DNA from 4 places in the Phyllobacterium zundukense genome. Region 1 is predicted to be linked to each of the others. Evidence: predicted binding sites of a transcription regulator. Region 1 holds the regulator's gene; each other region holds the start of a gene.
The links. Region 1 encodes LexA, which represses DNA repair genes until DNA is damaged. Its sites were predicted from a motif close to TGTTCNNNNTGTGTTCNG; they were not measured.
Positions count from the first base shown of each region.

Region 1 (7,917 bases):
CCGAAACGTAATTCTCCAGGGAGAACGACGTGGGCCAATATTCAACGGCGAAGAGCGCACTGCCGGATTTGAAACTGGTGATGATTGCGTAGTAGAACGGAAATACCGCCAGAACGACAATCAGGACAACGAGCGCGTAAAAGGCAGTGCTCTTGGTGAGGTTCCAGATCATCAGCGGTCTCCTCCATCCAGGCGCACGCGGCCGAGCCAGATCGCCAGAACAGTCATCAAGGCAATAACAAGGAACAGCAACGTTGATTGAGCTGAGCCGTAGGCGAATTTGTCGAACTCGATCAGATTCTCACGCGCCAGTACCGACATGGTCTTCGTCTGCGAGCTGTTGGGTGTCAGCACATAGATCAGGTCGAAGATACGCATGGCATCGAGCAGGCGGAAGATGATCGCAACCATCAACGCCGGCTTGATCAGCGGCAGGGTTATGCGGAAGAATTGCCTGACCGGATGAACGCCATCAATATGCGCCGCCTCGTAAATGTCTTTTGGAACCATCTGCAGGCCGGCAAGGATCAGGAGCGCCATGAAAGGCGTCGTCTTCCACACATCGACAATCAGCACTGCCGTCATGGCCGTATCGGCACTGGCCGTCCATGCTATGGGCTGACTGATAAGACCCAACCGCATGAAGAGATCATTCAATATGCCGAACTGGTCGTTCAGCATCCACCCCCACAACCTGGCGGAAACAATGGTCGGGATGGCCCAGGGAATCAGGATCGCCGCGCGAACGATGCCCCTGCCCTTGAACTCGGCATTGAGCACGAGGGCAACGATCATGCCGAACAAGGCCTCCAGCGCGACCGAGATGATGCTGAAACGGACGGTGTTCCACACCGCATTCCACCAGGTCGGGTCAACCAGCAGGCCCGAATAGATTGTGCGGCCGCTTTTCAGTTGAATCCAGGACAGGTAGTTCTTCAGTCCTACCCATTTCGCCGCGCTCATATTGGTCAGCGAGGCGTCGGTAAAGGAAAAATAGATCGTCCGAAGCAATGGCCAGCCAGCGACAATGGCGAGCGCTACGATCATCGGTACGAGAAACAGCCGCGCTGACCGGGCGCGCTGCCGCAAAAGCTCTGAACGTGCGGTATAAGACGACATGGTCGTGTTCCTGTCCGGAGTCATGTTTCAGGATTGGTCGGCCAGGCAAGCGGTGCGAATGGTGTCCGGGAGGTTCTGAACACTATCCGCACCGTGCCCTTCGCTGGCAGGGGCCTACCAGCTACCTCCCTGAAGTTCCGTCAGCTTGGCTTCCAGAAGTTCAAGATTCTCGGCGGCGGTACCATTGCCCGACAACGTGTCGTGGACCGCACTCCAGAACATGTTGGACACTTCATTATATTTAACCTTGGTTGGCGCGGACGGGCGCGGAACGGAACTTTCAAAAACCGGCTTCCAGTTGGGGATCAACGGTTGCGCAGCCGCAATATCCTTGTCGTCATAGAGCGCCTTGATTGTCGGCATGCTCGCAAGTTCGATCGCCCTCTCTTTTTGCTGCTCGGGCGAGCCAAGGAACAAGGCGAGCTTGATGGCTTCCTCCGGCGCTTTGGAATATTTGGAAACAGCCAGATTCCAGCCACCAAGCGTTGCGGCGGAGTTTTGGCCTTCTTTCCCGACTGGCAATGGCGCAACATCAAACTTGCCCTTTATCGCGCTGTCACTGCTGCCGCCAAGGGCATAGGCATAGGGCCAGTTGCGCATGAAGACAGAGTTGCCGGTCTGCCAGATACCGCGGGCTTCCTCTTCCGTGTAAGCGAGCACACCTTTTGGCGAGATCGTATCTACCCACCCTTTGGCACGGTCAATGGCGGCAGCCGCATCCGGATTGTTGATCGAGATCGTGCCGTCGGCCTCGACGATCTGACCGCCGCCCGAAGACTTCACCCACTCCAGCGCGTTGCACGTCAGACCCTCATAGGCATTGGCCTGAAACACGTAGCCATACATGCTCTTGTTACCGGCTGTGCGCTCTGCATCCTGGATTTCCTTGGCGGTCGCCGCCATTTCATCCCAGGTTTTCGGAACGGGCTTCTTGTACTTCTCGAGCAGATCCTTCCGGTAGTAGAGCGCTGGCGCATCCGTGAACATCGGCAGCGCGACGAGCTTGCCATCCACAGTCTGACTCTCAATAATTGAAGGAATGTGCTGATCGATCACATCTTTCGCCGCCGCCTTCAGATCAAGGAACTGATCGGCCAGTTGCGGCGCCCAGATCACATCGGTGCGATAGACATCAATGTCGGTATTGCCCGCTGCGAGCCAAAGGCGGTACTGGCCGAAATTGTCAGAGCTGTTGGCAGGCATGGCAACGATAGAGACCTTGTTGCCGGTTTCCTTTTCGAACCGATCGAGCTGCTTGCGCAGGAATTCCCGCCCGTTGCCGGTATCGCCGGATACAATGGACAGATTGGCGGCGAATGCCCCTGAAGCCAGTAAAGTGGTGGTCAAAAGGGCTGCAATAAATGATTTGGCTTTCATGATTTCCTCCCAAAAATCCCGTGGAATCAGGCCCATCGCAACACGGCGACTACGACCCTGTGGTTTAGAAACTCCTCCTGAAGCGCTTTGGATATCTCATTGGATTCAGAAATTCAAAGCGCTTTGAATAAAAAATGGCAAAGGCATTTCGAACTGTCAAGCAACAATTTCAACCAACAAGGAATGGAGCCGATCTCACGATTAAGCATCGCGGGATAAAATAACGTTGTTTCAATGCGTTATAAGATGATCTTTACGGGGTATTACGCGCATCATGGCACCTGTGGAATGAGGTGGCATTCGCTGACCGCCGCACTTTTGATACTAAAGTTCAAAGCGCTTTGAATTTATGCTATGGTTATGTTTATTATTTGGAGTCATATCTGGCAAAGGCTTTCGTTCCGGAGCCTGCATATGAACGCATTGGTGGATCGCTTGCTATGAAACTCAAGGAACTGGCCGAACAGCTGGGCTTGTCACAGACGACCGTCAGTCGCGCCCTGAACGGCTATCCCGAGGTCAACAAGGCCACTCGTGAGCGTGTTAGCAAGGCAGCGCTGCAATTCGGCTACAGCGCGAATGCTAATGCCCGCCGCCTCGCCATTGGGCGGGTTGGCGCAATCGGCATTCTCATGCCGAACGATCGAAGCGAGCGCTTTGGCCCGCACACGAGCGAATTCTTTTCTGGCTTGGCCGAACGCCTTTCCCAGGACGAAATGGACCTCCTGATGAGTCCGGTCATCAATAATGATGAAATCTCGGCATACAGGCGGCTTATTTCCAGCAAACGGGTGGATGCCATCATCATAACAGGCCCCACCCTCATGGATGAACGGGTTGCCATGCTGATCGAGGAGAAATTCCCTTTCGTCCTGCATGGACGAACAAATATCGAGGCGCCGCATGCTTGGCTCGATATCGACAATGCAGGTGCATTCCGCCAGGCCGCTTCCCACCTGCTTGATCTCGGCCACAAGCATATCGCCATGATAGATGGCCTCAAGGGACATACTTTTTCCGAACACCGCGAACTCGGCTATCGTGAGGCACTTCTGGAACGGGGCATTCCAGTTGATCCGCGTTTCATCGTCCACGAGCGGTTTTCCGACGAGATCGGCTTTCGGGAGGCGCAACGGCTCTTGTCGCTTCCACAGCATCCCACCGCGATCATTGCCGGCTCCATGATGACTGCACTCGGCGTTTTCCGCGCCATCCGGTCGAAGGGTTATGAACTCGGCAAAGAAGTCTCGATCATCGCCCATGACGACGTGTTTCCCTATCTCAATGCCAGCAATATGGTGCCGTCCATGACGACGACGCGCTCGTCGATCCGCTCCGCCGGCACGCGTATCGCCGAAATGCTGGTGCGCGTGCTGGACGGCGAGCCCGTGGAAAACATCCATGAGGTCTGGCCGGTCGAACTGATCCTGCGGCAATCGAGTGGACCACCGGTGATTCCAGGTAAACGCTAAAGCTATTTCCCAGTTTTAATTCGCATTCTTGGCGAATTTGGCCCCAAATGCTGGTATTTGGGTAAAATCACACACTGTTCGCGCAACGTACACCACATATTAAGCCTTGTGGAACACAACTGGAACAGATAGTGTTTGTTCTGGTTTTGTTTTTCCGATTCCCTGCTAAAGGATCGCCGATGCTAACGCGTAAACAACATGAACTTTTGCTCTTCATTCACGAGCGCTTGAAGGAGACGGGCATCCCGCCATCATTCGACGAGATGAAGGATGCATTGGACCTGGCGTCGAAGTCCGGCATACACCGGTTGATCACTGCGCTGGAAGAACGCGGCTTTATTCGTCGGCTAGCAAATCGGGCAAGAGCGCTGGAAGTCCTGCGCCTGCCGGACTCCATTGCGCCCGGTCTCAACGCCCAAAGGAAATTCTCGCCAAGCGTCATCGAGGGCAGTCTTGGACGAAACATCGCTCCTCCCCGGCCTCAGTCGCGCTCGGCGGATGACTCAAGCGCTTCCACCATTGTCAGCATCCCAGTTATGGGCCGCATCGCTGCTGGTGTGCCGATTTCGGCAATCCAGAACCAGACCCATATGATCGGCCTGCCGCCAGACATGATCGGTAGCGGCGAACATTATGCTCTTGAGGTCAAGGGTGACTCGATGATCGACGCCGGGATTTTCGATGGCGATACCGTTGTGATCAAGCGCAGCGATACGGCCAACCCGGGTGAGATCGTTGTAGCTCTGGTTGACGACGAAGAAGCTACACTGAAGCGTTTCCGCCGCAAAGGTGCCTCGATTGCACTTGAAGCAGCGAACCCCGCCTATGAAACCCGCATTTTTGGACCGGACCGCGTTCGAGTTCAAGGTAAACTTGTGGGGTTGATAAGGCGTTATTAAAGGCGGCGTCCACTTGCTCTTTCGAGCGTAATTGTTATTTCACGATGGTCTTCGCGCGGTCGCTGGATTTGTATTCATCAAGGTCGCGGGCAGCGCGTGAATGTGTCCGATATGAATTCCATGGCCGATCCGGTGGTCCAACGGCGTAAGCAATGCCGGCGGAGCGGAGCCGCTGAAGGTGAAGAACCTTTGCTTCGGCAACATTCGGCAGCGACGGATCGTCTGTATCCTTCGGCGCTTCCAGAATGATCTCGGCAGTTCCTCGCAGTGCGAGATCGCGCTTGGTAATCACCAGAACATTATCGTCGCTGCAAACCGCCTCTGTGCCTGCAAAAGCCAGAATGACGATATCCCCCTCGGTGCAGGCCGATGACCTTTGGGCAGGGTCATCGGTATAGGCGACTATCAGCCCGCCCTGCTCACGTGCGGTGCAAAGTCTGTCTGCACATTCGAATTGCGTTTCTTCAAGACGTGCACCGGTTTTTACCGGCTTGACCACATCATCTGTCCCATAGCCCTGTTGCCAGTTGTTTAAAGTGAACGCGCTTCCAGATGGCCGATTGATCGCTAATCTATTGTCTGCAGTTCGCAACGCAACCAGCCTTCCATCCTCTGAAATAATGATGCCAGGTTCTTGCGCGGCAATCATGAGTATTGCCGCGGCCAACAACGTGGGCGGGCCGCACAAGCGCAATCGTGTCGATGGCAACAACAACGTCACTAGCCCGAGACTCATAAAGATCAGACAGGCCTGCGGCATCAAACCGAGATTGCCGCTTGGCGAACGTGAGGCAACCATCTTGGCGATGGCAATCACAGCTTCAATACCGCGGCCCATGACAGCAAATGGTAGCCAGTCCAGATCGAATGGCATGGCGAGCAAACCAAGCACGGCAAACGGCATGACGAACACCGAGATGAGCGGAAGCGCAAGTGCGTTGCCGACAAGTCCGAAGGGTGCAGTATTGTTGAAATGATACGCGGCGAAGATCGAGCTTGCTGACCCTGCAACGAGCGACGTCATGGCGATCGCGCCGATATGGTTTACCGCTTTCGACGGTAGTGTCAGCAGCAGATGATGATGGGTATTTTTTCTGGGTTGGTGTTTACCCTGCCGTTTTGACCACCAGCTGTAGAATGCGATAAGGGCGGCAGTTGCCGAATAAGACATCTGAAAACTCGGTCCGAGAATTTCGTGCGGCGAGATCGCAAGGGTTATGAGTGCAGCAATGGCCAGATTGCGCATCGAAATCGCCGCCCGATCGACGGTCATGGCCAGAAGCATGACAGCCAGCATGACGAAGCTCCGCTGTGCGGCAACATCGGCACCCGAGAGCAGCAAATAGAAAGCGGATCCAATCAATGCGATGACCGCCGAGAGTTTCTTGACCGGGTAACGTGCCGTGAATCCTGGAAAGAAAGCCAGGATAGCGCGAAGCGAACCCATTATCGTCGCTGCCACCAGAGCCATGTGAAAGCCGGAGATCGACAGGATGTGCGACAGGCCGCTCAACCGCATGGCATTGTTGGTATCATCGCTAATGCCATCCCGCTGGCCTGTGATCAGCGAGGCTGCGATGTCGCCCGGCTCTCCTTTGATATTTCGCAGTATGCGTTGGGTCAGCTGCTGCCTGATATCGGCAATCGTCATAAATATTGTCGTGGTGGAACCAGCGGCAGAAGCTACAGGCACGATATCGGCCTTTCCAAGCAAAAATCCGTTGGCGCCGATGCCCCGATAATAATTGTAGAAGGCAAAATCGTAATTGCCTGAACGCACAGGGCCTGACTGGGGACGCAGATGGACCAGGCCTGAGAGGCCATCTCCATTCTTAAGGGCGCGCGGCAAGGCTTTGGCGGAGATCACAATGCGATCCGGCCCATAACGCAGCGCTGGTCGCTCGGTCGAAATGACGTCCATGGTAACGCGCCATCCACCCTTGGCATCTTTTGTCATCGAAACAATGCGACCCGTCACGCGCGTTGTCACTTCCGATCCAAGCATGCGGGTACCGGCACGAATAGTTTCAAGTTTGCCCGAGAACATGCCGGCAACAATCGCGACAGCAAGGACAAGCACAAGCCTGATCATTGGGCGAGCGTGAGCCAGCGCATGGCAACCGACGAGAAAGGTCAGGCCAGACAATATAGCGCTGAGCTGGGGTTCGGCGGGGAAGTTGAAATAGAGAATTGCGCCGGTGCCGGCAAGGACCGGCAGGAACAAAAACAGTGTGCCGCGTTCAATTTCGCTGTTGAATGCCGTCGGAACCGCAAGAAGTATGGATTGAATGCGAGATCGCACAAACCGTTTTCGTTCGCGTAATCTCGCGGGGAACCGATGTTCGTTGTGGGTGACAAGTTCGCTATTGCCAGTTTGAGTCGCGATCTCGTTGCTGGCATTTCCCGGGAGAAAGAAGAGGCGCTCCCTCGTCTTCGTTTTGGCAACAGGACTTTCCATTTGCCTCCCAGTTCGCCAATGCCCTTGCACAGCAGCGTTGCTATGCTACATGAACGCCAGATCAATTCGATTGGACGTTCGGCTAATAGGCCGCGCATCCCCTGGAGTACCCATGTCATCCTCAGTCGTTACCCGTTTCGCCCCCTCTCCAACCGGCTTCCTGCATATTGGCGGAGCTCGGACCGCCCTGTTCAACTGGCTGTATGCAAAGCATACGGGAGGCAAGATGCTGCTTCGTATCGAGGACACGGATCGCGAACGTTCGTCGGAAGCTGCTGTCACAGCTATTCTTGATGGGTTGAAATGGCTCGGGCTGGATTGGGACGGCGATGCCGTGTCACAGTATGAGCGCGCCCCGCGTCACCGCGAAGTCGCAGAAGAGCTCGTCGCTAAGGGCAAGGCGTATTATTGCTATGCTTCTCAGGCGGAACTCGAAGAAATGCGCGAGAAAGCCCGTGCCGAGGGGCGTCCGCCGCGTTATGATGGCCGCTGGCGCGATCGCGACCCCAAGGAGGCTCCGGCAGGCGTCAAGCCAGTTATCCGTATCAAGGCGCCGCAGGAGGGTGAAACCCTCGTGCGTGATCAGGTTCAG
Region 1 is NZ_CP017940.1:1,693,975-1,701,891, reverse strand. It holds gene BLM14_RS08415 (carbohydrate ABC transporter permease) at 1-172, opposite strand, end outside; gene BLM14_RS08410 (carbohydrate ABC transporter permease) at 172-1,119, opposite strand; gene BLM14_RS08405 (ABC transporter substrate-binding protein) at 1,234-2,496, opposite strand; gene BLM14_RS08400 (substrate-binding domain-containing protein) at 2,937-3,968, shown strand; gene lexA (transcriptional repressor LexA) at 4,148-4,867, shown strand; gene BLM14_RS08390 (ComEC/Rec2 family competence protein) at 4,902-7,169, opposite strand; gene gltX (glutamate--tRNA ligase) at 7,438-7,917, shown strand, end outside.

Region 2 (7,917 bases), 1.5 Mb from region 1:
AAAGACACGCTCAAAGACGTCTATCAACGAGCTGCTGCGCGACTGATTTTAGTGGATCGGAGAGGGTCGTCTCGCCCTCTCCGGCACGTTTTCAGGCTCGTGCCGTCCGAATCTCCTCAACCGAATGGCTTCGGAGCGGCTTTCCCTCCGCCTGCTTCACGCAGCCGACAACCTTCTGCGTGAGGGGTATCGCGACATTTTTCTCGCCCGCCAATCGAACGATTTCACCCTGAAGATAGTCGATTTCCGTTGGGCGGCCACGTGAAAGGTCCTCCCACATGGAAGAACGGGCGCGAGGATCGATATTGAGCATCTTCTTCGCGACAATGCGGAAAAGAAAGTTGGGCAGGCGCAGGATCCAGGGAAGCAGCCCGGGCGACACGCCCTGAATCTTTGATGGCACGATGCCATGCGCTTTCATGACGTTCAGGCCCTCGATCATTTGATCGGCCAGAAGGAGCCGCCAGTTTCGATCAGCAAGCTGCTTGGCAAGAGGCAGATTCGACAAGGCGTTGGCTGCATTGTTAAGATTCATCAACAGTTTGCCCCACAGCACGCCCTGCATGTCCGGACTGTGGCGAACGTCGAGGCCTTGCACGGAAAGTTCATCGGCAAGGTCCCCCGGCTTATCGTCGATAAGAACGGTGCCTTCGGTCGTCCGCCTTACGATCAGCGCTGCGCCATCCGTTTCGGACTGAACGACGTTGAATGGCACCATACCGGAAATCACAGTGAAGCCAGTCGGCAGATTTCGGTGCAGGACCCTCGCGTTGTTGATGCCGTTTTGCAGGCTTATAACGATTGCCGTTGACGGCGCATGCCGGGCGATCAGCTTGGCGATCTCTTCCGTCGCACCGCTCTTGACGGCAACGAGAATGATGTCTGCCTGCTCGAAAGCCGCGGCCGGGTCGACTGCGAGCGCCAACCGCTCCGGCGGAACCAGTTTCTCCGTTCCATCCAGATCGACGATCTTAAGGCCATTTTGCCGGAGCGCGGCCTCAACACGTGGTCTGACCAGGAAGATCACATCCCTGCCTGCCGCCGCAAGACATCCGCCGACATAACAACCAATCGAACCGGCACCGGCAATGACAATCCGGCTATCGTCTGAGATCATGGTACTGGCCCCTGACTGACGCTGAGCACGCATTAAAACAGATGCGGCAATTGCGATCCAGTGCGTGACAGGATCATGCTTTTCTATTATCGCTTTGGACATGAAATCATCGACCGATCCTGTTCAGAACCTCGCCAAACTCATTGCTTGCCCGTCGGTGACGCCTGTCGAAGGCGGTGCCCTGACAGCGCTTCAGGCTATGCTTTCGCCGCTCGGCTTTTCCGTGGAAAGGCCGGTCTTCAGCGAGGATGGCACGTCCGATGTCGAGAACCTCTATGCGCGGCGTTCCGGCAACGGACCGCACCTGATGTTTGCAGGTCATACGGATGTCGTGCCCGTGGGCGATGAGGCAGCATGGACCTATCCCCCGTTCTCTGCTGCCATCCACAATGGCGAGATGTATGGGCGCGGTGCCGTCGACATGAAGGGCGGCATTGCCTGTTTTGCCGCCGCCGTGGCTCGCTACCTTGACAAGAATGGCGAGCTCAAGGGTTCGATTTCGTTCCTGATCACCGGTGACGAGGAAGGCCCGTCCATCAATGGGACAGGCAAGCTGCTGGAATGGGCCAAGGCGAAGGGCGAAAGCTGGGATGCCGCCATCGTTGGTGAGCCGACAAATCCGGACAAGCTCGGCGACATGATCAAGATCGGCCGGAGGGGCTCACTGTCTGGTACGATTGTCGTCAATGGCGTGCAGGGTCATGCCGCCTATCCGCATCTTGCCGACAATCCGGTGCGCGGCCTGGTAACGCTGGTGGACAGCCTGCTCTATCCCGTATTTGACGAAGGGACAAAGGACTTTCAGGCAAGCAATCTGGAAATCACCACCATCGACGTCGGCAATACAGCGGTGAATGTCCTCCCGGCCAAGGCAACGGCGATATTCAACATTCGCTACAATGACACGTGGACCGATGAAACGCTGATGGCGGAGATCCACAACCGCCTCGACAAGGCGTCCGGACGCAGCAAACTGCGCCCGGGCAAGAAAACACCTGTGAACTACGAACTGATCTGGCGCCACCGGCCAAGCCATGTATTTTTTACCCATGACGAGAAGCTGATTGGGACGCTGACATCGTCCGTCGAAGCTGTAACCGGCAACCGGCCACAGCTTTCGACCTCTGGCGGCACCTCGGATGCCCGCTTCATCAAGGATTATTGCCCGGTGGTCGAGTTTGGTCTTGTGGGCAAGACGATGCATATGGTTGATGAGCGGGTGGCGCTTGCGGATCTTGAAACGCTGACCCAGATCTATGAACGCTTTATCGCCGACTTCTTTGCGTAAACGAACATGAGTGATAATGCCGGATTTTGATGAAATTCAACGGTATCTGTGGGGCGCCTGGCGGATGATGAATGGTCATGCCGACGGCCTCGATCTGCTGGATTTTTCCGAAGACGGATTCTGGCAGTCGTTCCATGCCATCACGATTTCATTGCCGCCGCTGGTCCTCGGCTGGATTATCTTCGCCAATGACATGATTGCGCTGCGCCCGGAAACGGGAAACCGCTTTTCCATCATGGGCAGGGTGGCGTTCGTCGATCTTGCCGCTTGGGTCCTGCCGTTGGTCGTCTTGGCTTTCAGCGCCCGGCAACTCGGCATAGCCAAGCGTTTCAGTCCTTATGTGGTCGCCAGCAATTGGGGAACAGCAATCGCCGCCTGGCTGATGGTGCCTGCGACGCTGGCGCGGGTCTTGCTGCCGAATTGGCCGGGCCTGGCCACCGGATTCGGCCTCCTGCTCTATGGGGCCATCATGTTCCTGACCTACCGGCTGACTCACGTAGCGCTGAAGAAATCGCATACTTACACAGCAGCGTTCTTTGTTGCCCTTGTTGCCGGATCGCTATTCCTGATGGTCCTGCTTCAGGGCGTGCTGGGCATCGCCCTGCCAGACCCTGTGGTGATCGGATAATCCACGCCAATGAGATACAGGCCGTAGGGCGGTGCGACGGGGCCGCAGGCCTTGCGATCGCGCGCGGCAAGCGCTGCCGTGACATCATCGGCGTCCCAGCGGCCGCAACCGACTTCATTAAGCGTTCCGGCAAAGGAACGGATCTGGTTGTGCAGGAAGGACCGGGCAGACGCTCTGATTTCGATGATTTCGCCATTACGCGAAACGCTTAAATGATCGAGTGTTTTGACCGGGCTTTTCGACTGGCACTGCGTTGCCCGGAACGTGGTGAAGTCATGCGTGCCGATGAGCCGCTGCGCCGCGTCGTGCATGGCGTCCGCGTCGAGCGGCTTCTTCACCCACCAGGCGCGATGCGCTTCCAGCGGGGCGGGAGGCCGGCGATTGATGATACGGTAGAGATAGTGCCGGCCCGTCGCCGAAAACCGCGCATCGAAATTGCCGCCGACCAGCTCGACATTGATGATGCCGACGGTTTCTCCGGCGATGACCAGATGTGCGTTCAGCGCTTCGCGCACCTTTGAACTGCTCCAGTCCTTCGTCAAATCCACGTGGGCGACCTGCGCAGTCGCGTGCACGCCGGAATCGGTGCGTCCTGCTGCGCCAAGAGAGATCGTTTCGCCGCAGAATTTGAAGATGGCCTGCTCGATGGCCGCCTGGACGGTGTGACCGTTTTCCTGCCGCTGCCAGCCCGCATAGGGAGTGCCGTCATACTCAATGGTCAGTTTGTAGCGCGGCACTAAAGCGCTCCAAAGGCTGGAGCATAGATCAGTGTCCCGGATGACGGCGCATCGCCAAAAGCATAGGCTTGGAGATAGTCGCCTTGATAAGGGCTCTCGAAACCCGCCGCCCTTTGGTGCTCGTAGCCGAAGCGCCCGTAATATTCAGGTTCGCCCAGGACAATCGACAGGGTCTCGCCAGCGGCAGCCAGGTGTTCATGCGCTATTCGCACCAGTTTGCTTCCAGCGCCCTTTCCCTGATGGGCAGGCGCAACCGCTAGTGGAGCAAGCGCAACGGCATCGAAATCCTCTGCTCCGGCCAGCTTCAGTCGCGAAAACAGGATGTGTCCGATGATGACCTTGTCGTTCAGGGCCACCAGTTCGAGCACGACATCATTGTCGTGCCGCAGGCGGCGAACGAGATTCGCTTCATCGGTTCCCGCGAAAGCCGTTACCAGGATGTCAGAAATGAACGGGTAATCGTCGGAATGCGCCGCACGGACGGTGATGCCATTCATGGCAGCCGCATCCCCTGCGCGATCTTGGCGCCGCGCTGGAATTCCTGCCCGTCCATGACCTTGCCGCCAGCACGCTGAAGCGAGCGCAGGCGCACTGCACCTTCACCGCAGGCGATACGCAAATCGTCGTCGAGCACCGTACCAGGTTCCCCAACACCGGTTGCCAGGATCGAGCGCAGCAGCTTCACACGTTCCAGATTTTCGCCGATTTCCATCTCGCACCAGGTTCCGGGGAACGGCGCGAGGCCACGAATTCGGTTGTGAACATCGATGGCGGGTAGCGTCCAGTCGATACGAGTCTCTACCTTGGTGATTTTCGAGGCATAGGTGACGCCTTCCTCGGCTTGCGGCGTCAGCGTCAGGCTGTCGCGCTCCAGCGCTGCCATCGCGCGCACCATCAGATCGGCGCCAGCCATGCTGAGCTGGTCATGCAGTTCGCCGGCGGTCATGTCGGCCGTGATCTTGATCTTTTCGGCCATGGCGACCGGACCGGTATCAAGACCCTCGTCCATTTTCATGATCATGATGCCGGTTTCGACATCGCCCGCCATGATCGCGCGCTGGATCGGTGCGGCGCCGCGCCAGCGCGGCAGTAGCGAAGCGTGCCCGTTATAGCAGCCAAGCCGTGTGCCCTCGAGAATTGCAGGAGGCAGAATCAGTCCATAGGCGACGACGACAGCGACATCGGCCTGGAGATCGCGAAATGCCTGCTGCTCGTCTTCGCCCTTGAGGCTCTTTGGCGTGCGCACCTCGATACCGAATTGTTCGGCGTTGCGCTGCACGGGCGAGGGCGTCAGTTCCAGCCCCCGGCGGCCTGCGGGACGTGGTGGCTGGCTATAGACGGCGACGATTTCGTGACCCTGGCCGATTAAGGCATTGAGGATGGGCACTGAAAAATCCGGCGTTCCCATGAAGATGATGCGCAAGCTCATCGGCTCACACCGCCAGCCGGCTCGGCGGACGGTCCTTGGCGAGTTTCTTGAATTTCTTGACCACCATCTCGCGCTTCAACCGCGATATGTGGTCGATGAAGAGAACGCCGTTGAGGTGATCGATCTCATGCTGCAGGCAGGTTGCAAGCAGTCCATCGGCCGCTACTTCCTGCTGTTTTCCTTCGATATCAAAATAGGACACGCGCACGGTCGCCGGACGCTCGACCTCCGCATAGTAGTCCGGAATCGAGAGGCAGCCTTCCTCGTAGATGTTACGGTCATCGCTAGAAGCCAATACCTGCGGATTGATGAAAATCTGAGGAGCTCTCGGCTCATCTTCCTTGGAAAGGTCGATCACCAGCATGCGCAATGGTTCGCCGACCTGAATGGCGGCAAGGCCGATGCCGGGCGCATCATACATGGTATCGAGCATATCGGTCGAAAACTTGCGCAAATCGGCGTCAAAGCGCTCCACAGGTTTTGAAACCTGGCGCAACAGCGGATCGGGAAGAATAACAAGCGGTTTGATAGACATGAGCATCACCTAATATCTCACCTTTGAGCCGTCAATCCGAGGTTAAAGTCATTTGTGAAAATGTTCTCGTTTTGATCTCACATTTGCGCTCCGAATCGGTTAGTCTGCGCATTATGGAGACGTCAATTTCGCTCGATCAAACGCTATTTCAGCTCGGCGCCAGCACCGTCTCTGTCGGCGCAGCCCTTCTTGCAGCCGCGGCAATCACCGCGCTCGTCGTGGTTTTCGCTGTCATCGCCGTGTGGCGTTCGGCACGCATGCGGCTCGTCGCCGAAATACAGGCCGAAGACCGGGCACGCGATGCGGAAGCGCGCATGGGCGAAATTCTGAAGAGCCAGTCGGAAATGCAAGGTCGCATGCAGACTATGGCCGAGCTGTTCGGCTCGCGCCAGGCCGAGCTCAATCAGTCGATCCGCGAACGGCTCGACGGAATGACCAGCCGTATCGGCCAGACGATGACCGAACAGACGCAGTCGACGCACGAAAACCTGGCGAAACTGCAGGAACGGCTGGCTGTCATCGACACCGCGCAGAACAATATCCAGGCACTCGCCGGACAGGTGGTGCAACTGCAGGCGATCCTTGCCAACAAGCAGACGCGCGGTGCCTTCGGTCAGGCGCGGATGGAGGCGATCGTCGCCGATGGCCTGCCGCAGGGCGCCTATGAGTTCCAGGCTACGCTTTCCAACGGCAGCCGCCCCGACTGTGTCGTGCGGATGCCGAACGGCGCCCCTAATCTCGTCATCGATGCAAAGTTCCCGCTGGAGGCGTGGAACGCCATTCGCGCGTCCGAAAGCCCGGAAGCCAAGAAAATGGCGCTCGCGCAGTTCCGCCGCGATGTGGAAATCCACATTCGCGATGTGGCGGAAAAATACCTGATCAATGGTGAAACCCAGGACACGGCATTTCTTTTCGTGCCGTCCGAATCGATCTTCGCCGAAATCCATGAGAATTTCGAGGGCGTGGTGCAGAAGGCGCATCGCTCGCGCATCGTCATCGTTTCGCCATCGCTGCTGATGCTGTCCATTCAAGTCATTCAGGCCGTGCTCAAGGATGTGCGTATGCGCGAACAGGCGCATCTGATCCAGGGCGAGGTCATCCGGCTGATGGAAGATGTGGGCCGCCTCGACGATCGGGTTCGCCGCCTGCAGACGCATTTCGGCCAGGCCAACAAGGATATCGACGACATCCTCGTCTCTTCCAGCAAGGTAACCAAGCGCGGCCAGAAGATCGAGGCTCTGGAATTTGCCGAGGCTCCGGTCGGCGATGTCGTAAAAGACGCAGATTCCGCCCGTACTGCTGCGTCAGCGACAGGCCAATTGCGCCTGCGCGTCGTCGATGGGGAAGATTGAGCCTGGTTGCTGGTCTAATGCGGCTGCGGCAGCAAATGGTCGGAATGGCGCTAGCCGCCGCGTCTGTCATGCGCTAACCCTGCCTGCAAATAGGGCAGGGCATCATGGCTGAATCCACAATTGAACAGGCGATCTTCCTCGGCATCGATACGGGCGGCACCTATACGGACGCAGTCCTGTGGTCCGAGCAACGCGGTGTCATCGCCAAGGCCAAGGCTCTCACCACCCGGCATGATCTGAGCGTCGGCATTTCGGGCGCGGTTGAGCGTATCGTTACGGAAGCATCCGTGCGTCCAGCAGACATCAGGCTTGTTTCGATGTCGACGACGCTTGCCACCAACGCGCTCGTGGAGGGGCACGGTGGTCGCATCGCGCTCGTCATGGTCGGTTTCTCCAAAGCCGATCTGGAAAAGGCCGATCTTGGAACCGCTCTGGGCTCGGACCCGGTGGTGTTCATTCCAGGCGGGCACGATGTCTATGGCCGCGCGCAGCCGTTCGATCCGGCAGCCTTGATCGAAGCCTTGCCACGCTTGCAGCAGGACGTCACCGGCTTTGCCGTTTGCGCCTATTTTGCCGTGCGCAATCCGGAGCATGAAATCGCTATCCGCGACCTCGTGCGCAAGGAAACCAGACTTCCTGTCACCTGCAGTCATGAATTATCGGCCAAGCTGAATGGCCCGCGCCGCGCCCTGACCACCGTGCTCAATGCCCGGCTCATTGCCATGATCGACCGGCTCGTGGCTGCAACGGAAGGCTTTCTCGACCGGCGCGGCATCCATGCGCCGCTGATGGTGGTGCGGGGCGATGGCGCGCTTGTCTCAGCGGCATTTG
Region 2 is NZ_CP017940.1:3,202,368-3,210,284, reverse strand. It holds gene dapD (2,3,4,5-tetrahydropyridine-2,6-dicarboxylate N-succinyltransferase) at 1-46, shown strand, start outside; gene BLM14_RS16100 (2-dehydropantoate 2-reductase) at 92-1,117, opposite strand; gene dapE (succinyl-diaminopimelate desuccinylase) at 1,218-2,405, shown strand; gene BLM14_RS16090 (hypothetical protein) at 2,422-3,033, shown strand; gene truA (tRNA pseudouridine(38-40) synthase TruA) at 2,985-3,770, opposite strand; gene BLM14_RS16080 (GNAT family N-acetyltransferase) at 3,770-4,267, opposite strand; gene fmt (methionyl-tRNA formyltransferase) at 4,264-5,193, opposite strand; gene def (peptide deformylase) at 5,204-5,734, opposite strand; gene BLM14_RS16065 (DNA recombination protein RmuC) at 5,848-7,086, shown strand; gene BLM14_RS16060 (hydantoinase/oxoprolinase N-terminal domain-containing protein) at 7,191-7,917, shown strand, end outside.
Region 2: BLM14_RS16065 (DNA recombination protein RmuC) is a predicted target of LexA. The motif match lies at 5,796-5,813, and genes of this name have one in related genera.

Region 3 (7,917 bases), 200 kb from region 1:
CCTTGTCCATCGGCTGGCCGGGATGGATCTTGTTCTTGATGCCGTCGAGGCCAGCCATCAGCATCGCGGCGAAGCCGAGATACGGGTTGGCTGTCGGATCCGGGAAACGGATTTCAATGCGCTTGGACTTCGGCGAGGAGCCGAAAGGAATACGGCAGGAGGCCGAACGGTTGCGTGCCGAATAGGCCAGCAGAACCGGAGCTTCATAGCCTGGAACCAGACGCTTGTAGGAGTTGGTCGACGGGTTGGTGAAGGCATTGATCGCCTTGGCATGCTTGATGATGCCGCCGATGAAGAACAGGCAGCTTTCCGAAAGACCGGCATATTCATTGCCAGCGAATGTCGGCTTGCCTTCCTTCCAGATCGACATGTGAACGTGCATGCCCGAACCGTTATCACCGAAAATCGGCTTCGGCATGAAGGTTGCAGTCTTGCCATAGGCATTGGCAACCTGATGCACGACGTACTTGTAGATCAGCATCTTGTCGGCGTTACGGGTGAGGGCGTCGAACTTGATGCCCAGTTCGTGCTGGGCGGCAGCCACCTCGTGGTGATGCTTTTCAACGCGCACGCCCATTTCGGTCAGGACGGTGAGCATTTCGGAGCGCATGTCCTGCGCACTGTCGATTGGCGGAACCGGGAAATAACCGCCCTTGACGCGCGGACGGTGGCCGAGATTGCCGGTTTCATAGTCGGTGTCGTCGTTGGACGGCAATTCGGTGGAGTCGACCTTGAAGCCGGTATTGTACGGATCGGCCTTGTACTTGACGTCATCGAAGACGAAGAATTCAGCTTCAGGGCCGACGAAAATGGTGTCACCGATGCCTTCTGCCTTCATGTAGGCTTCGGCTTTCTTGGCGGTGCCGCGCGGATCGCGATTGTAGGATTCACCGGAAATCGGATCGAGAATGTCGCAAAGGATGACCATGGTCGACTGGGCAAAGAAAGGATCCATGTGAACGGTGTCCGTGTCTGGCATGAGAACCATGTCGGACTCGTTGATGGCCTTCCAGCCGGCAATGGAGGAGCCGTCGAACATGACACCATCGGCAAACATGTCTTCATCGACTTCAGCAATGTCCATCGTCACGTGCTGCAGCTTCCCCTTGGGATCGGTGAAGCGGAGGTCAAGGAACTTTACGTCGTTGTCCTTGATCTGTTTCAGAATATCTTTGGCGGTCGTCATGTCATTTTTCCTTATTCAGCGACGATGATTGTTGTTGCCGGCGCGAACGCACCTGCAGGTGGGTGTCGGGATCAGATGGCGTCGATGCCGGACTCACCGGTCCGGATGCGTACAACTTCTTCGATGTTGGAGACAAAGATCTTTCCGTCGCCGATACGGCCGGTCTGTGCGGCCTTGCGGATCGCCTCGATAGCGGCCTCGACGGATTCATCGCCCAAAACGATCTCGACTTTCACCTTCGGCAGGAAGTCGACGACATATTCGGCGCCGCGATACAATTCGGTATGACCTTTTTGACGGCCAAAACCCTTGGCCTCCGTAACCGTGATACCCTGAAGCCCGACTTCCTGCAGTGCCTCTTTCACCTCATCCAGCTTGAATGGTTTGATGATGGCTTCAATTTTCTTCATCAGAGAACAATCTCCCTATGCGTAGAAACGGACCTCTTGCCCGCTTGCCAAACAAAAAGCAGGAAGCATGCCAACTAGCCCCTTACGGACAAATAATTCCAGGAATGAGTTTTTAACCTGCCGGGCAGGCAGTTTCCGAAACCATGGTCGTTTAGTCGGCCGCAAAATGCCACCGAATCTTGGATTGCGCGATGAAAGAATATGCATATTGCATAATAAATAGGCATTACACACCCACGCCAGGGCCGAATTACTTTGCAACACGCCGCTTTAATGCCTGTGCTGCCTGCGGAGCGCGCACTTTGCCTTCGTGGATGAAATAGACGAAAACATCGCGGGGGCGCTTCTCCGGGCGGTGATCGGGAGCTGCCAGAGGCAAATCGTCCGGTACATCCCCCTGTGCCCAAACTTTGGCGCGGCGTGCCCATTTGTCGAGCGCCTCGGCGGGATAGGCGGTTTCGATGGCATCGTCGCCCTTCTGCAGCCGAGCATAGACGAAATCGGCGGTAATATCGGCAATTTCAGGATATTCGAAATGCTCGGCATATACCACCGCCACATCTTTCTTGCGCGCCAGGGCGATGAAATCCGGATCGATGAAGGAGGGATTGCGGACCTCAATGGCATGGCGCAGCGGCAGGCCGGCTTCCTTCTTTGGCAGGAGATCGAGAAAAGCGCCGAAATCATCCACGTCAAATTTTTTCGTCGGGGCGAACTGCCAGATCAGCGGGCCAAGCCTGTCGCCAAGCTCGGCGACGCCCGACTTGATGAAATATTCCATTGATTCACCGGCTTCGGCAAGAACCCGGCGGTTGGTGACAAAACGGTTGCCCTTGACCGAGAAAATAAAACCATTCGGGACCTGCGAGGCCCATTTGGCAAAAGTCGCCGGCTTCTGGGTACCGTAATAGGTGCTGTTGATCTCGATCGTCTGCAGGTGCTGGCCGGCATATTCGAGCTCTTTTGTCTTGGAGAGACCTTTCGGATAGAACGTGCCGCGCCACGGCTCGAAAATCCAGCCGCCAATGCCTGTCCTAATGGTTCCGCTGTCGCTCATTCCGGTTCTCCTCCCTCCGATACCAGCTTGTAAGAACCCGCCACAGGGGCGGGTTTCCAGATCATTCTGCTGCAGCCTGCGTCTTGTGTCCTGGACGCCGGCGCAGAAGCTCCTTGAGGAACTGGCCCGTATAGGAACGGTCGACCTCGACGATGTCTTCGGGCCGGCCGACAGCGACAATCTCGCCGCCGCCATCGCCGCCATGCGGTCCAAGGTCGATGACCCAGTCGGCGGTCTTGATGACTTCGAGATTGTGCTCGATCACCACCACGGTGTTGCCCTGATCTACCAGCTCGTGCAGCACCTCGAGCAGTTTCGCTACGTCGTGGAAGTGCAGGCCGGTGGTCGGCTCATCGAGGATATAGAGTGTGCGGCCGGTGGCCTTGCGCGATAATTCCTTGGCGAGCTTGATACGCTGGGCTTCACCACCGGAGAGGGTATTGGCCTGTTGGCCGACGTGGATATAACCGAGACCGACCTTGGCCAGCGTCTGCAGTTTGTCCCGCACGGCCGGGACGGCTGCGAAGAACTCCGCACCTTCCTCCACAGTCATGTCGAGCACATCGGCGATCGATTTGCCCTTGAACAGCACTTCCAGCGTCTCGCGATTGTAGCGCTTGCCATGGCAGACGTCGCAGGTGACATAGACATCCGGCAGGAAGTGCATCTCGATCTTGATCACGCCGTCGCCCTGGCAGGCTTCGCAGCGTCCACCCTTGACGTTGAATGAGAAGCGGCCTGGCTGATAGCCACGCGCCTTCGCCTCGGGGAGACCGGCAAACCAGTCGCGGATCGGTGTGAAGGCACCCGTATAGGTTGCTGGATTGGAGCGCGGTGTGCGGCCGATTGGCGACTGGTCGATATCGATGACCTTGTCGAGAAATTCCAGCCCGTCGATGCGGTCATGGTCTGCAGGATGTTCGCGCGACCCCATGATGCGGCGTGAGGCAGCCTTGAACAGCGTTTCGATCAGGAATGTCGATTTGCCGCCGCCGGAAACGCCGGTCACAGCGGTGAAGGTGCCGAGCGGAATCTCGGCTGACACATTCTTCAGATTGTTGCCCCGCGCACCGACAATCTTGATGCGCTTCTTGGTTGTTTTCCGTCGTTCCGACGGCACCGGGACCGCGATAGCGCCTGACAGATATTTGCCGGTCAGCGATTTCGGACTGGCCATGATATCGGCGGGTGATCCTTGCGCGATGATCTCGCCGCCATGAATGCCTGCGGCCGGACCGATATCGACGACATAATCGGCGGTGAGGATCGCGTCCTCGTCATGCTCGACGACGATGACCGTATTGCCGAGATCGCGCAGGTGACGCAGGGTCTTCAGCAGTTGCTCATTGTCACGCTGATGCAGGCCGATGGATGGCTCGTCGAGCACATAGAGCACGCCTGTCAGGCCAGACCCGATCTGCGAGGCGAGGCGGATGCGCTGGCTTTCGCCGCCGGACAGGGTTCCGGAATTGCGCGACAGCGCGAGATAGTCGAGACCGACATCATTGAGGAATCGCAGGCGTTCGCGAATTTCCTTGAGGATACGCGCGGCAATCTCGGTCTGCTTCTCGTTGAACGTCTTGTCAATTTCGCGGAACCAGGCGTCGGCATGGCGAATGGACTTTTCAGTGATCTGGCCGATATGCAGGCCACCGATCTTGACCGCCAGCGCCTCCGGCTTCAGCCGGTAGCCATTGCAGGCCGGGCAGGGTGTGCCGGACATGAAGCGCTCGATTTCCTCGCGCGACCAGGCGGAGTCAGTTTCCTTCCAGCGCCGTTCCAGATTGGGAATGACGCCTTCGAACGGCTTTGTGGTGCGGTAGGAACGCAGGCCGTCATCGTAGGCGAACTGTACCTCCCGGCTGCCGGTGCCATAGAGAATGGCGTTCTGCGCTTCCTCATTCAGGTCGCGCCAGCGGTCGCCAAGCTTGAAGCCATAGGCAGCGCCAAGAGCATCCAGCGTCTGATTGTAATAGGGCGAGCTCGATTTGGCCCATGGGGCGATTGCGCCATTCTTCAGAGTGAGGCTCTCGTCTGGAACGATCATCGTCGGATCGATCGCCTTCTGCGTGCCGAGACCATCGCAGGTCGGGCAAGCGCCGAAGGGGTTATTGAACGAGAACAGACGCGGTTCGATCTCGGAAATCGTGAAGCCCGAAACCGGGCAGGCGAACTTTTCCGAGAACATCAGCCGCTCATGCGTCTCGTTCTTGGATTTGTTAGCGGATTCGCTGGCTGTCTCGTCTGCCGGCAGCGGCTTGTCGGTGAATTCCGCGACGGCGATGCCATCGGCCAGCTTGAGACAAGTCTCGAGACTGTCCGCCAGACGCGCGGCTATATCGGACCGCACGACGATACGGTCGACCACCACGTCGATATCGTGCTTGTACTTCTTGTCGAGCGCCGGAACATCGGCAATCTCATAAAAAATGCCATCGACCTTCACGCGCTGGAAGCCGCGCTTCTGCAGGTCGGCAAGTTCCTTGCGGTATTCGCCTTTCCGGCCGCGGACGATCGGCGCCAGGATGAAAAGCCGGGTGCCTTCCTCCAGCGCGAGAACGCGATCGACCATCTGGCTGACAGTCTGGCTTTCGATCGGCAGGCCGGTTGCCGGGGAATAGGGTATGCCAACACGCGCATAGAGCAGGCGCAGATAGTCATAAATTTCGGTGACGGTGCCGACCGTCGACCGGGGATTGCGACTGGTTGTCTTCTGCTCAATGGAAATTGCCGGAGAGAGGCCATCGATCTGGTCGACGTCAGGCTTTTGCATCATCTCGAGAAACTGCCGCGCATAGGCGGACAGGCTCTCGACATAGCGCCTTTGCCCTTCGGCATAGATCGTATCGAACGCGAGTGACGACTTGCCGGATCCCGAAAGGCCGGTCATGACAATCAGCTTGTCACGGGGCAGATCGAGATCGATGTTCTTCAAATTATGTTCGCGGGCACCGCGAATGGAAATGTATTTCTGATCGCTCATGACTCTTTAGCCTTTGAGAGGGCATGCCGTTAGGACGGAGGAATTGCGCTTTGATGAGAAGCTTTCCCTCTATCTAGTACGTTTCGGGTATTTTACGAGGCCAAACCGTGGGAGGCCAACCATTTTGAATCACCATAGCCATGTTGACATTGTTAGAGCAAGTGATAGAACAAAAAAAGAACAAAATGTGCAAGCCATACTGACACGGTGTGAAAGCAGCCTCGTTTGGCGATTGACTGCAAAAACCAGATGCCATGCGGCTGGCGGAAGCATCGCGTACAGTGAAAGTCTCCTGACAAATCTGGCAGGAGCGTTTGGATTGACCTTCGATGTCGATGTGAAGCGAGCAGTATATTGTGGATAGGCAGCAGACAATTGCCCGCCACACGCATGGCTTCTATATGATGGCGCAAATTTTAAAAACGGAATTTATGGAGTTCAAATCATGGCAGGCAGTGTCAACAAGGTCATTTTGGTCGGAAATCTTGGCGCTGACCCGGAAGTCCGGCGGCTGGGTTCAGGCGATCCGGTCGTCAATCTTCGTATCGCGACCTCGGAAAGCTGGCGCGACAAGAACAGCGGCGAGCGCAAGGAAAAGACCGAATGGCATAGCGTTGTCATCTTCAACGACAATCTGGCCAAGGTTGCCGAGCAATATTTGAAGAAGGGCATGAAGGTTTATCTCGAAGGTGCACTGCAGACCCGCAAGTGGCAGGACCAGACGGGCAATGACCGCTATTCGACAGAAGTTGTGTTGCAGAAGTTCCGCGGCGAATTGCAGATGCTCGATTCACGCGGCGAGGGTGCCGGAGCCGGTGGAGGCCGTTCGTTCGACAACAATTCCAGCCGCGGCCAGGTTTCCGATAACGACTATGGTTCGGATTTCGGCCGTTCCAGCGCTTCGTCAAGCAGTTCGTCCAGTGCTAGCGGCGGCGGGAATTTCTCACGCGATCTCGACGATGAAATCCCGTTCTGAGATTTGAACGTACATAGACCCCAGACGAATAATGCAAACGCCCAGTCATGATTGGTGATCTGGGCGTTTATGCCGGGCTGTTCACGGTCGCCTTCATCGCCGCGACCATCCTGCCGATGCAGTCCGAAGCCGCGCTTGCTGGCCTCCTTCTTGGCAATTCCTATTCACCAGCAATGCTCATTGCTGTGGCCAGTACAGGCAATGTGCTCGGTTCGGTGGTCAACTGGCTGCTAGGCCGGGGCATCGAAAGGTTTCGCGACCGCAAATGGTTTCCGGCCAATCAGGCACAGCTCGATCGCGCTGCGTCCTGGTACCATCGCTACGGCAAATGGACGCTACTGTTGAGCTGGATGCCAATCATAGGCGATCCGCTGACCGTAATTGCCGGCGTGCTGCGGGAACCCTTACTCAGTTTCATCATCCTTGTGGCGATAGCCAAAACGGCGCGCTATCTCGCGATTCTGGCTCTCACCACGGGCTTTTAGGCGGCTCACGGATGCATCTTTGCGCCTTTGGTGACCTTGTCGACCACCTTCTTGTCCGCCCGCAAGGCAATGCCGACGACTTTTGCATCATCGGGAGAAAACTGGGCAAAGACAGCGCGGTTTGCTGCATCATGGCCAGTCGAAAACATTTCCTCTATGTAGAGGCAGGATTTGATATCCCGCTCGAGCGAACGGCGATGAATGCTTGAAATCGTTGCCTGATCGGCCGCCAATACTATTACGGGCTGGATTGATAAAGGGTTGTAGATGTTGCCGGCACGATCGCGGTAGGGTTCGCCGATCACCTCCGGTGACTGGGCAACAATGCCGCTGGTCAGAAAGGCCGTCACATTCAGCGCCTGCCAGGATGCAAGGTCGTTTCGCAGCACGATTGCAATTTTGGTATCGAACATCGATATAGTTCTCCATGGTCATGAAGAGTTGAGCTTATGCTGGACGTTTTAGGCGAAGAGGCTGCACACAGTCTTGGACGTTTGTGCGAACGTCCCCGGCAAGACGCCATCCTGTCGGCGCCGTCCAATCCGGGCCTTGAACGTATAGAAGCGCGCTTTGCCGGTGATGGCTACGACCTGCACCGGCATGATACCTATGCGATCGGCATGACGTTGCATGGTGTCCAGACGTTCTGGTACCGCGGCCAGCGGCGCTATAGCCTGCCTGGCAATATCATCGTGCTCCATCCGGACGAGATCCATGACGGCGGGGCAGGAACGGATGACGGCCTGCGCTATCGTATGCTTTATCTGGAACCGGCACTGGCTCTTCAATCGCTGGGAAGTCGTGCGGGTTCGCTGCCATT
Region 3 is NZ_CP017940.1:1,896,892-1,904,808, reverse strand. It holds gene glnA (type I glutamate--ammonia ligase) at 1-1,186, opposite strand, end outside; gene BLM14_RS09485 (P-II family nitrogen regulator) at 1,258-1,596, opposite strand; gene BLM14_RS09480 (DUF72 domain-containing protein) at 1,847-2,653, opposite strand; gene uvrA (excinuclease ABC subunit UvrA) at 2,715-5,636, opposite strand; gene BLM14_RS09470 (single-stranded DNA-binding protein) at 6,082-6,612, shown strand; gene BLM14_RS09465 (YqaA family protein) at 6,663-7,097, shown strand; gene BLM14_RS09460 (DUF2000 family protein) at 7,103-7,510, opposite strand; gene BLM14_RS09455 (AraC family transcriptional regulator) at 7,547-7,917, shown strand, end outside.
Region 3: uvrA (excinuclease ABC subunit UvrA) is a predicted target of LexA. The motif match lies at 5,802-5,819, and genes of this name have one in related genera.

Region 4 (7,917 bases), 1.4 Mb from region 1:
TCAGCGTCGTATGCGGGTAGCAAGACGGACGCGACGTCTCCACCGGAAAGTGTGTTTCCAAGCAGCCTGGCAAGTTCATCAGCACTCGCAGCCGGGGGCGCGATCAGAACGATACGGCAGCGTTGAGGTGTCGGTTCGGTGTTCATGGGCTGCAACCTCACAATCGTTCTCTATAGAATGGGCAATCATGATAGAATTCGGGCATAGAGGATGACATGTGCTTTGAATAGTCCTTTCCTCGAACGGACCTGTTTGCCCTCCAGTGCATAATCAATACCGTGTGTATCAAATCGGGGCATATTTCCAAAAAGCATTTTTCAATTGTGACAAGCGGGGTTAAAGGAGGGAGTCCCCTCCTGCCGGATTTCCCGCCATGTCTGATCTTCTGATGAACCCATGGTTCTATGCTGCCGCCGTTCCTGCCACGATTCTGATCGGGCTCTCCAAGGGCGGTCTTGGCGGCGCCATGGGGCAGGTCGGTGTTCCGCTGATGGCACTGGTCATGCCGCCGGTTCAGGCTGCGGCGATCATGCTGCCGATCCTGATCATCATGGACGTGGCTAGTCTGTGGTCATGGCGCGGGTACCGTGATGCCAAGACGTTGAAGCTCATGTTACCAGGTGGTTTGCTGGGTGTCGGTATTGGCTGGCTTACCGCCTCGATCGTTACCGATGACATGGTGAAGCTGATTGTCGGTGTCATAGCGATCGTATTTTTCGCACGCTATTTTTTCGTGAGCGCCGCGAAGCGCTCAATCGCACAACCACACAATGCCGCTTCCGCAACGTTCTGGTCGACGATCGCCGGCTTCACAAGTTTTGTGGCGCACGCAGGCGGCCCGCCATACCAGGTTTATGCCTTGCCGTTGCGGCAAGATCCCAAGATTTATAACGGAACCAGCGTTATATTTTTTGCCATCATCAATGCAGTGAAGGTCATTCCCTATTTCGCGCTCGGTCAATTCGATACGGCGAATCTGGAAGCATCTGCCGTTCTGATTCCCCTTGCACCGTTGGCCACTTTTGCCGGTGCCTGGATCGTAAAACGCATGCGCCCCGAGGTTTTTTATCCCTTCATGTACGTCATGATCCTGCTGATGGGACTCAAGCTTACGTACGACGGAATCGTCAGCCTGTTATAATCGTCAACGAAAGTTGATCGGGCGAAACGCAACTTTTGCCCTATGTCAACATTACCCATCACAACGCCTAAGTGAGTCGCTTCCTATCGAGGCCGGAAGCGAATTTGAATTTGCATGACAGGATATCGGTGAACGCTATGACACAGAATCAGCTCAAACAGCGGGACACCCGTATTGATGTTTTCCGGGCTTTGGCGTTGCTGACGATCTTCGTCAACCATGTTCCGGGTACCGTCTATGAGAATTTGACTCTCAAGAACTTCGGCTTTTCCGATTCTGCTGAAGCTTTTGTGCTGATTTCCGGCATAGCCGTAGGACTGGCCTATGGCTCCAAGTTTGAGCCTGGCAACCGCTTTCTCATGACGCTCAAGGCTTGGCGGCGGGCAGCAACGCTTTACAGCACGCATATTCTGACGACGATCGCGACATTGGCGATTTTCTGTGCCGCGGGCATCTATCTGAAACGGCCCGACTTCATGTCGTTCATCAATATTGGTCCGCTGATGGACCAGCCAGCAAAGGCGCTTATCGGCCTTGCCACGATGGGCCACCAGCTTGGCTACAACAATATCCTCTCGATGTACGGCGTGCTGCTGCTGATGCTGCCGGTCTTTCTCATGATTGCCAGCATCAGTATTTCGGTCATGGTCGTGCTTTCTGGCACCTTGTGGCTGGTGTCCGGTGTGTATCAGATTGCGCCACCAAACTATCCGACAGATGGCGTGTGGTTTCTCAATCCGCTGTCGTGGCAGTTCCTGTTCGTCATCGGCATTGCAGGTATAATGCATGTGCGCCGGGGCGGTAGCATTGCCTTCAACAAGTTTCTGTTTGGACTCTCGGTCGCCTATATCCTGATTGCATTGATCTGGGTGCGTTGGCCGCTGTGGGGTGTTGATACTTCGCTGGGCCTTCCGATGGTCGTCACCGGTTTCGACAAGACGTTCCTGTCGCTCACCCGCCTCGCTCACGTTCTGGCGCTGGCCTATGTCATTGTCTCGGTTCCGGCAATTTCCAATTTTGCGCGCACCTCGGTAGACCATCCGCTGGCCATTCTCGGTAAGCATTCCCTCCCGGTTTTCGTCGCGGGTACCATCCTTGCGATGGTGGCGCAGGTCGTCAAGGTGATGAATCCCGGCGGCTTGCTGGACGATACGCTGCTGATTGCCAGCGGAATCATGGCGCAATTTGCGCTTGCCTATTATCTCGAATGGCTGCCGCGCATCGGTTGGGGCGGCCGCCCGGTCCAACAGACTGCAAAACCAAAGCCCGTCGTCACGGGCAAGCCCGTGGGGGCCAGCATGAAGCCCGCGACAAGAACAGTCATGTCCTGACCACCACGTTGCCACAGACCAGATTAGCCCGCTCCCGATGATCAGAGCGTGCTTTTCTTTTGCCCTTTCGAAAAACCGGTAGCCTCGCTTCGCCGGCTTGGTCTAAGCTTCGCCGACTATTGCGTTGGGAGGCGTTGATGGGCAAAATTTTCGATCATGATCTTGAGCGCAATCCGGCAAACCACCAGCCGTTGACGCCGTTGTCCTATCTCGAGAGGGCGGCGCGCGTCTATCCTACCCGCACGGCGATCATCCACGGGTCGCAGCGCGTTGATTACGGGACTTTTTACCGCCGGACGCGTCAACTGGCCTCTGCACTTTCCCGGCAAGGTATCGGCAAGGGCGACACGGTCAGCGTCATGCTTTCCAATACACCTCCCATGCTGGAAGCACATTTCGGCGTGCCCATGACGAAAGCTGTCTTGCATTCCCTGAATACCCGCCTTGATGCTGCTGTCATTGCCTTCCAGCTCGATCATGCGGAAACCAAGGTTGCGATTGTCGATACGGAGTTTTCCGGCGTATTTCGCGAGGCGCTCAAGCTTGCCAACGTCAAGCCGACAGTCATTGATTTTGTCGATGACCAATATCCGGCCGACGCGCCCTATCCGCAAGGTAAGCCGTTTGGCGACATGGAATACAATGCCTTCGTGGAGGCCGGTGACCCTGACTATGCTTGGTCCATGCCCGACGATGAATGGGATGCCATTACGCTCAATTATACGTCCGGTACCACAGGCAATCCGAAAGGGGTTGTCTACCATCATCGTGGTGCTGCGCTGATGGGCTATGGCAACATCATTGCGTCTGGCATGGCGCGTTATCCGGTCTATTTGTGGACACTGCCGATGTTCCACTGCAACGGCTGGTGTTTTCCCTGGACGCTGGCACTCCAGTTCGGCACCCATGTCTGTCTTCGCTGGGTAAGAGCCAAGCAGATATATGATGCGATTGCCGATCATGGTGTCACGCATCTGTGCGGTGCGCCCATCGTCATGTCGACGCTGATCAATGCGGCCGAGAGCGACAAACGCGCGTTTCCGCAGACGGTGACGTTCAATACGGCCGCCGCGCCGCCGCCAGAATCGATTCTGGCCGGCATGGCAAATGCCGGGTTTGCCGTCACCCATCTTTATGGTCTTACCGAGACCTACGGACCAGCTGTCGTCAATGAGTGGCAGGATGAATGGGACGCGCTTGAAACGTCTTCGCGCACGGCCAAGAAGGCGCGCCAGGGTGTGCGTTATGCCGCGCTGGAGGATCTTGCGGTTCTCGATCCCGAAACCATGGCGCCTGTACCGGCCGACGGTGAAACAATCGGCGAGGTGATGTTCCGCGGCAATATCGTCATGAAGGGTTACCTCAAGAACCGCCAAGCCAGCGACGAGGCATTCGCCGGCGGATGGTTTCACTCCGGCGACCTCGGGGTGATGCATCCGGACGGCTATATCCAGCTCAAGGATCGGTCGAAGGACATCATTATTTCAGGCGGCGAGAACATTTCGTCCATTGAAGTCGAGGATGCGCTCTACAAGTTCCCGGCTGTCAGTGCCTGCGCCGTTGTTGCGCGTCCGGATGACAAATGGGGGGAAACGCCACTCGCATTCGTCGAACTGAAGTCGGGGCATCAAGCCAGCGAAGAAGAACTTATCGCCCATTGCCGCACGCTGCTGGCGCGGTTCAAATGCCCCCGGCATGTGCTGTTCGAGCCGATACCGAAGACATCGACTGGTAAGATCCAGAAGTTCGAATTACGCAAACGCGCCAAGTTACTTTCTGGCGGATAGGTTTAAGCCGCAGCAATAATTTCAAGCTCGACTAGCCATTCGGCGGACAGGGTTTGAACGACAATGGCCGTGGTCGGAACAATATTTCCCTGCAGCGCCGCAACACGAGCGTTCTGGTTCTCCGTCGCAAAGGCTGCGTCACGCAAATAGCTTGTCACCCTGACGATATTGGCGACCGTCATTCCGGCCGAGGCGAGGATCGTGCGGATGTTCGCCCAGACCAGCTCCAACTGCTCTGCAACGTTTCTTCCGGCTGCTCCGGTTGCGTCGAGGCCCATCGTGCCGCTGAGATAGACGATTCGCTCCGGCCTGCTGATTTCCAAAGCGTGAACGTAATCTGGCGTTGCGGCATAAATTCCGTCGACCGGGTTGTGTGTGATACGCTTCATCGCTTTTCTCGCTCTTAACAAAATTTCCTTCTGCATTACATTGTTATTGCCGAATGAAATTTTGCACCAAGGAAAACTGCACCGTGAACGAGGAAACGAACGGCGTTCGGAGCAAGCGGCCAGCCAATGCCACGCTCGATGGCTTCGACCGAAAGATATTAGGGGCGCTCGTCGAGGAGGCCGGCTTAAGTTATGCGAGAATCGGTGAGAGGGTAGGGCTTTCGGCGCCGGCTGTGTTTGAGCGGGTCAAGCGCTTGCGCAGCGCCGGAGTAATAGGTTCGGTTAGCGCGCGTCTCGATGGCGAATCGGTGGGCAAACCGCTTCTCGCCTTTGTACATGTAGACACGACAGGCTGGGGCAAGAGTGAGCGGCTGATGCGCATGCGCGAATTCCCGGAGGTGGAGGAAATGCACTCGGTGGCTGGCGATACCGGGATGATCCTCAAGGTGCGCACGCAGGGCCCGCAAGCACTGGAGCACCTGCTCTTGCAGCTTTATGTGATCCCCGGCGTCACCGCCTCACGCAGCTACGTCGTCCTATCCACCTATCTCGACCGCCCGGTCCAGGCCGATGTCACGCTGGACTGGCCAAAGCACCCGTTGCCTGAGGAATGAAGGCAGAGCTGGACCAACGCGAGAGCAGTCTCTTTAACTTGATTGTTGGTGTTAACCAGTTGTTAAGCATTACAATCTATAAATTGATCATCCAGTTTTCTGGATTCTTACCAAGTGGTTTGGCCACTTTGTTTGACGCCTCCCTGTTAGACTCCTGAGAGCCGCCCCGTTTTGCGGCTCTTTTTTTATGTTCATATCTTTCCGTCGACCCTGCCGTTAACCCTTTATTAAGGATAAACTTGCGCTCATGTGAGGATGCAGGCAGGTTGCTGGGGAATACTGCCCGCCGACTGTTGTGGTGCCACGCTTGCTGTTCCAGTAAGGGAGCACTGCTTTGGCAAAATTGCGGATCGTGGCAGCGCATTTAGGTAACAGGGCATATGATGGCTGAACAGGAATTCCACGTGGACAACACGATAAGGCTCGCAGAGCGTATGGTCCGCTCGGAGAGCTTCAATCATCTTTACGATGAAGGCATGAGCCTCGTGGAAGAAGCCGCATCCTATCTCGATGGCGAGGGCCGAGAGGAGGCGCGGCGGTTGTCGCGTATCGCCGCAACGCTCTATGCAGCCGAGTCGATGCGGTTGACAACGCGTCTGATGCAGGTGGCGTCCTGGCTGCTCCTGCAGCGCGCATCACGAAGCGGCGAGATGACGCTGGAGCAGGTGCTTTCCGAGAAAGCCAAGGTGCGCCTCGATACGGATTCAGCGCCTGAAACCGTAACGGGCTGGGATGAGATTCCGCTTTCCTATTGCGATATTGTGCACCGTTCCTTGCGCTTGCAGGCTCGCGTCCGGCAGATGGACGATGAGATCTACAATGAAGGTGTCGGCGCCGAGCAGCGACGGATGCTCTCGGCCAATCCGGTTTCGGATCAGATCACCCTTCTTGCGACGGCATTCAGCCATCGCTGATACCGTTTCTTTGTAAATCCTGCATATAACGCATATATTTGTTTCTCTTTTGTTCACCTTTCTGCTGTCAACATGTGTGACACATGGATAAGGTCACGGCATGAAAGAAGCGATTCGAATCATCGGTATTGATCCCGGCCTCAGGCGGACCGGGTGGGGCATCATCGAGACGCTCGGCAACTCCTTGCGCTTCGTGGCGGCCGGTACAATCCTTTCCGACGCCAAACTCGATCTCGCTTCACGCCTTTGTCAATTGCATAACGGTCTGGCGGCGGTGATCCACCAGTTGGTGCCGCATGAGTCCGCTGTTGAACATACGTTCGTTAACAAGGACGCGACCGCAACGCTGAAACTCGGCCAGGCGCGTGGCATTGCCTTGCTCGTCCCGGCACTTGCCGGATTGCATGTCGCCGAATACGCGCCAAATGCGGTCAAAAAGGCGGTTATCGGCGTCGGGCATGGCGAGAAGCAGCAAATCCACATGATGGTGAAGGTGCTGATGCCGAAGGCGACGTTCGATACGGACGATGCTGCCGATGCACTGGCGGTTGCCATCTGTCACGCGCATCATCGGCAAAGCGCGATCGGGCGCATCGCGATCGAGCAGAAACTGGCGGCACTCGGATGATTGGAAAACTCAAAGGTACTGTTGACGAAATCGGCGAGGATCATGTGATCGTCGATGTGCATGGTGTTGGCTATGTCGTCTATTGTTCGGCACGGTCCCTATCAAACATGCCTGGACCGGGCGAAGCCGTGGTGCTGCTCATCGAAACCTATGTACGCGAGGATATGATCCGGCTTTTCGGCTTCGGCACTGCGCTGGAACGTGAATGGTTCCGTCTGTTGCAGAGCGTACAGGGCATCGGCGCCAAGGTGGCATTGAGTGTGCTCGGCACGCTGACGCCATCTGATCTCGCCAATGCCATTGCTTTGCGCGATATCGCCATGGTGAGCCGTGCGCCGGGTGTCGGCAAACGGGTCGCCGAGCGTATCGTTACGGAACTCAAGAACAAAGCGCCCGCCTTTGCTGGTGAAGGAATGGGCACCATCGGGCTCAAGCAGGAGCTCGGTGAAGGCGTTGCACCCGCGCCTGTTACAGATGCGGTGTCGGCTCTGACCAATCTTGGCTATTCACGCGATCAGGCAGCCAACGCAATTGCCGCTGCATTGAAGAATGCCGGCGAGGGCGCCGACTCCACGAAGCTTATCCGGCTGGGTCTGAAGGAATTGTCGCGCTAATGCGGTTGTTTGAAGAGGCGCATTGTGCGAGGACAGGCGCATGAGCGATGCAAGCCGCCTGATTACACCCGACAAGCGCGGCGAGGATTTCGATACCTCGCTGCGTCCGCAAACACTTGCCGATTTCGTCGGTCAGGCTGCAGCGCGCGCCAATCTCAAAGTCTTCATCGAGGCAGCCAAGTCACGCGGCGAAGCTCTCGACCATGTGCTGTTCGTTGGTCCGCCCGGTCTCGGCAAGACCACGCTGGCGCAGATCATGGCCAAGGAACTTGGCGTCAATTTCCGCTCGACCTCGGGACCTGTGATCGCCAGAGCAGGCGACCTGGCGGCACTTTTGACCAATCTCGAAGAGAACGACGTCCTGTTCATCGATGAAATCCACCGCCTCAATCCGGCTGTCGAGGAAATTCTCTATCCGGCGATGGAGGACTACCAGCTCGACCTGATCATTGGCGAAGGCCCTGCCGCGCGTTCAGTGAAGATCGATCTCGCCAAGTTC
Region 4 is NZ_CP017940.1:317,259-325,175, forward strand. It holds gene BLM14_RS01560 (thiamine phosphate synthase) at 1-146, opposite strand, end outside; gene BLM14_RS01565 (sulfite exporter TauE/SafE family protein) at 374-1,141, shown strand; gene BLM14_RS01570 (OpgC family protein) at 1,279-2,472, shown strand; gene BLM14_RS01575 (acyl-CoA synthetase) at 2,610-4,259, shown strand; gene BLM14_RS01580 (RidA family protein) at 4,262-4,648, opposite strand; gene BLM14_RS01585 (Lrp/AsnC family transcriptional regulator) at 4,732-5,262, shown strand; gene rcdA (protease adaptor protein RcdA) at 5,643-6,176, shown strand; gene ruvC (crossover junction endodeoxyribonuclease RuvC) at 6,277-6,804, shown strand; gene ruvA (Holliday junction branch migration protein RuvA) at 6,801-7,418, shown strand; gene ruvB (Holliday junction branch migration DNA helicase RuvB) at 7,459-7,917, shown strand, end outside.
Region 4: ruvC (crossover junction endodeoxyribonuclease RuvC) is a predicted target of LexA. The motif match lies at 6,216-6,233, and genes of this name have one in related genera.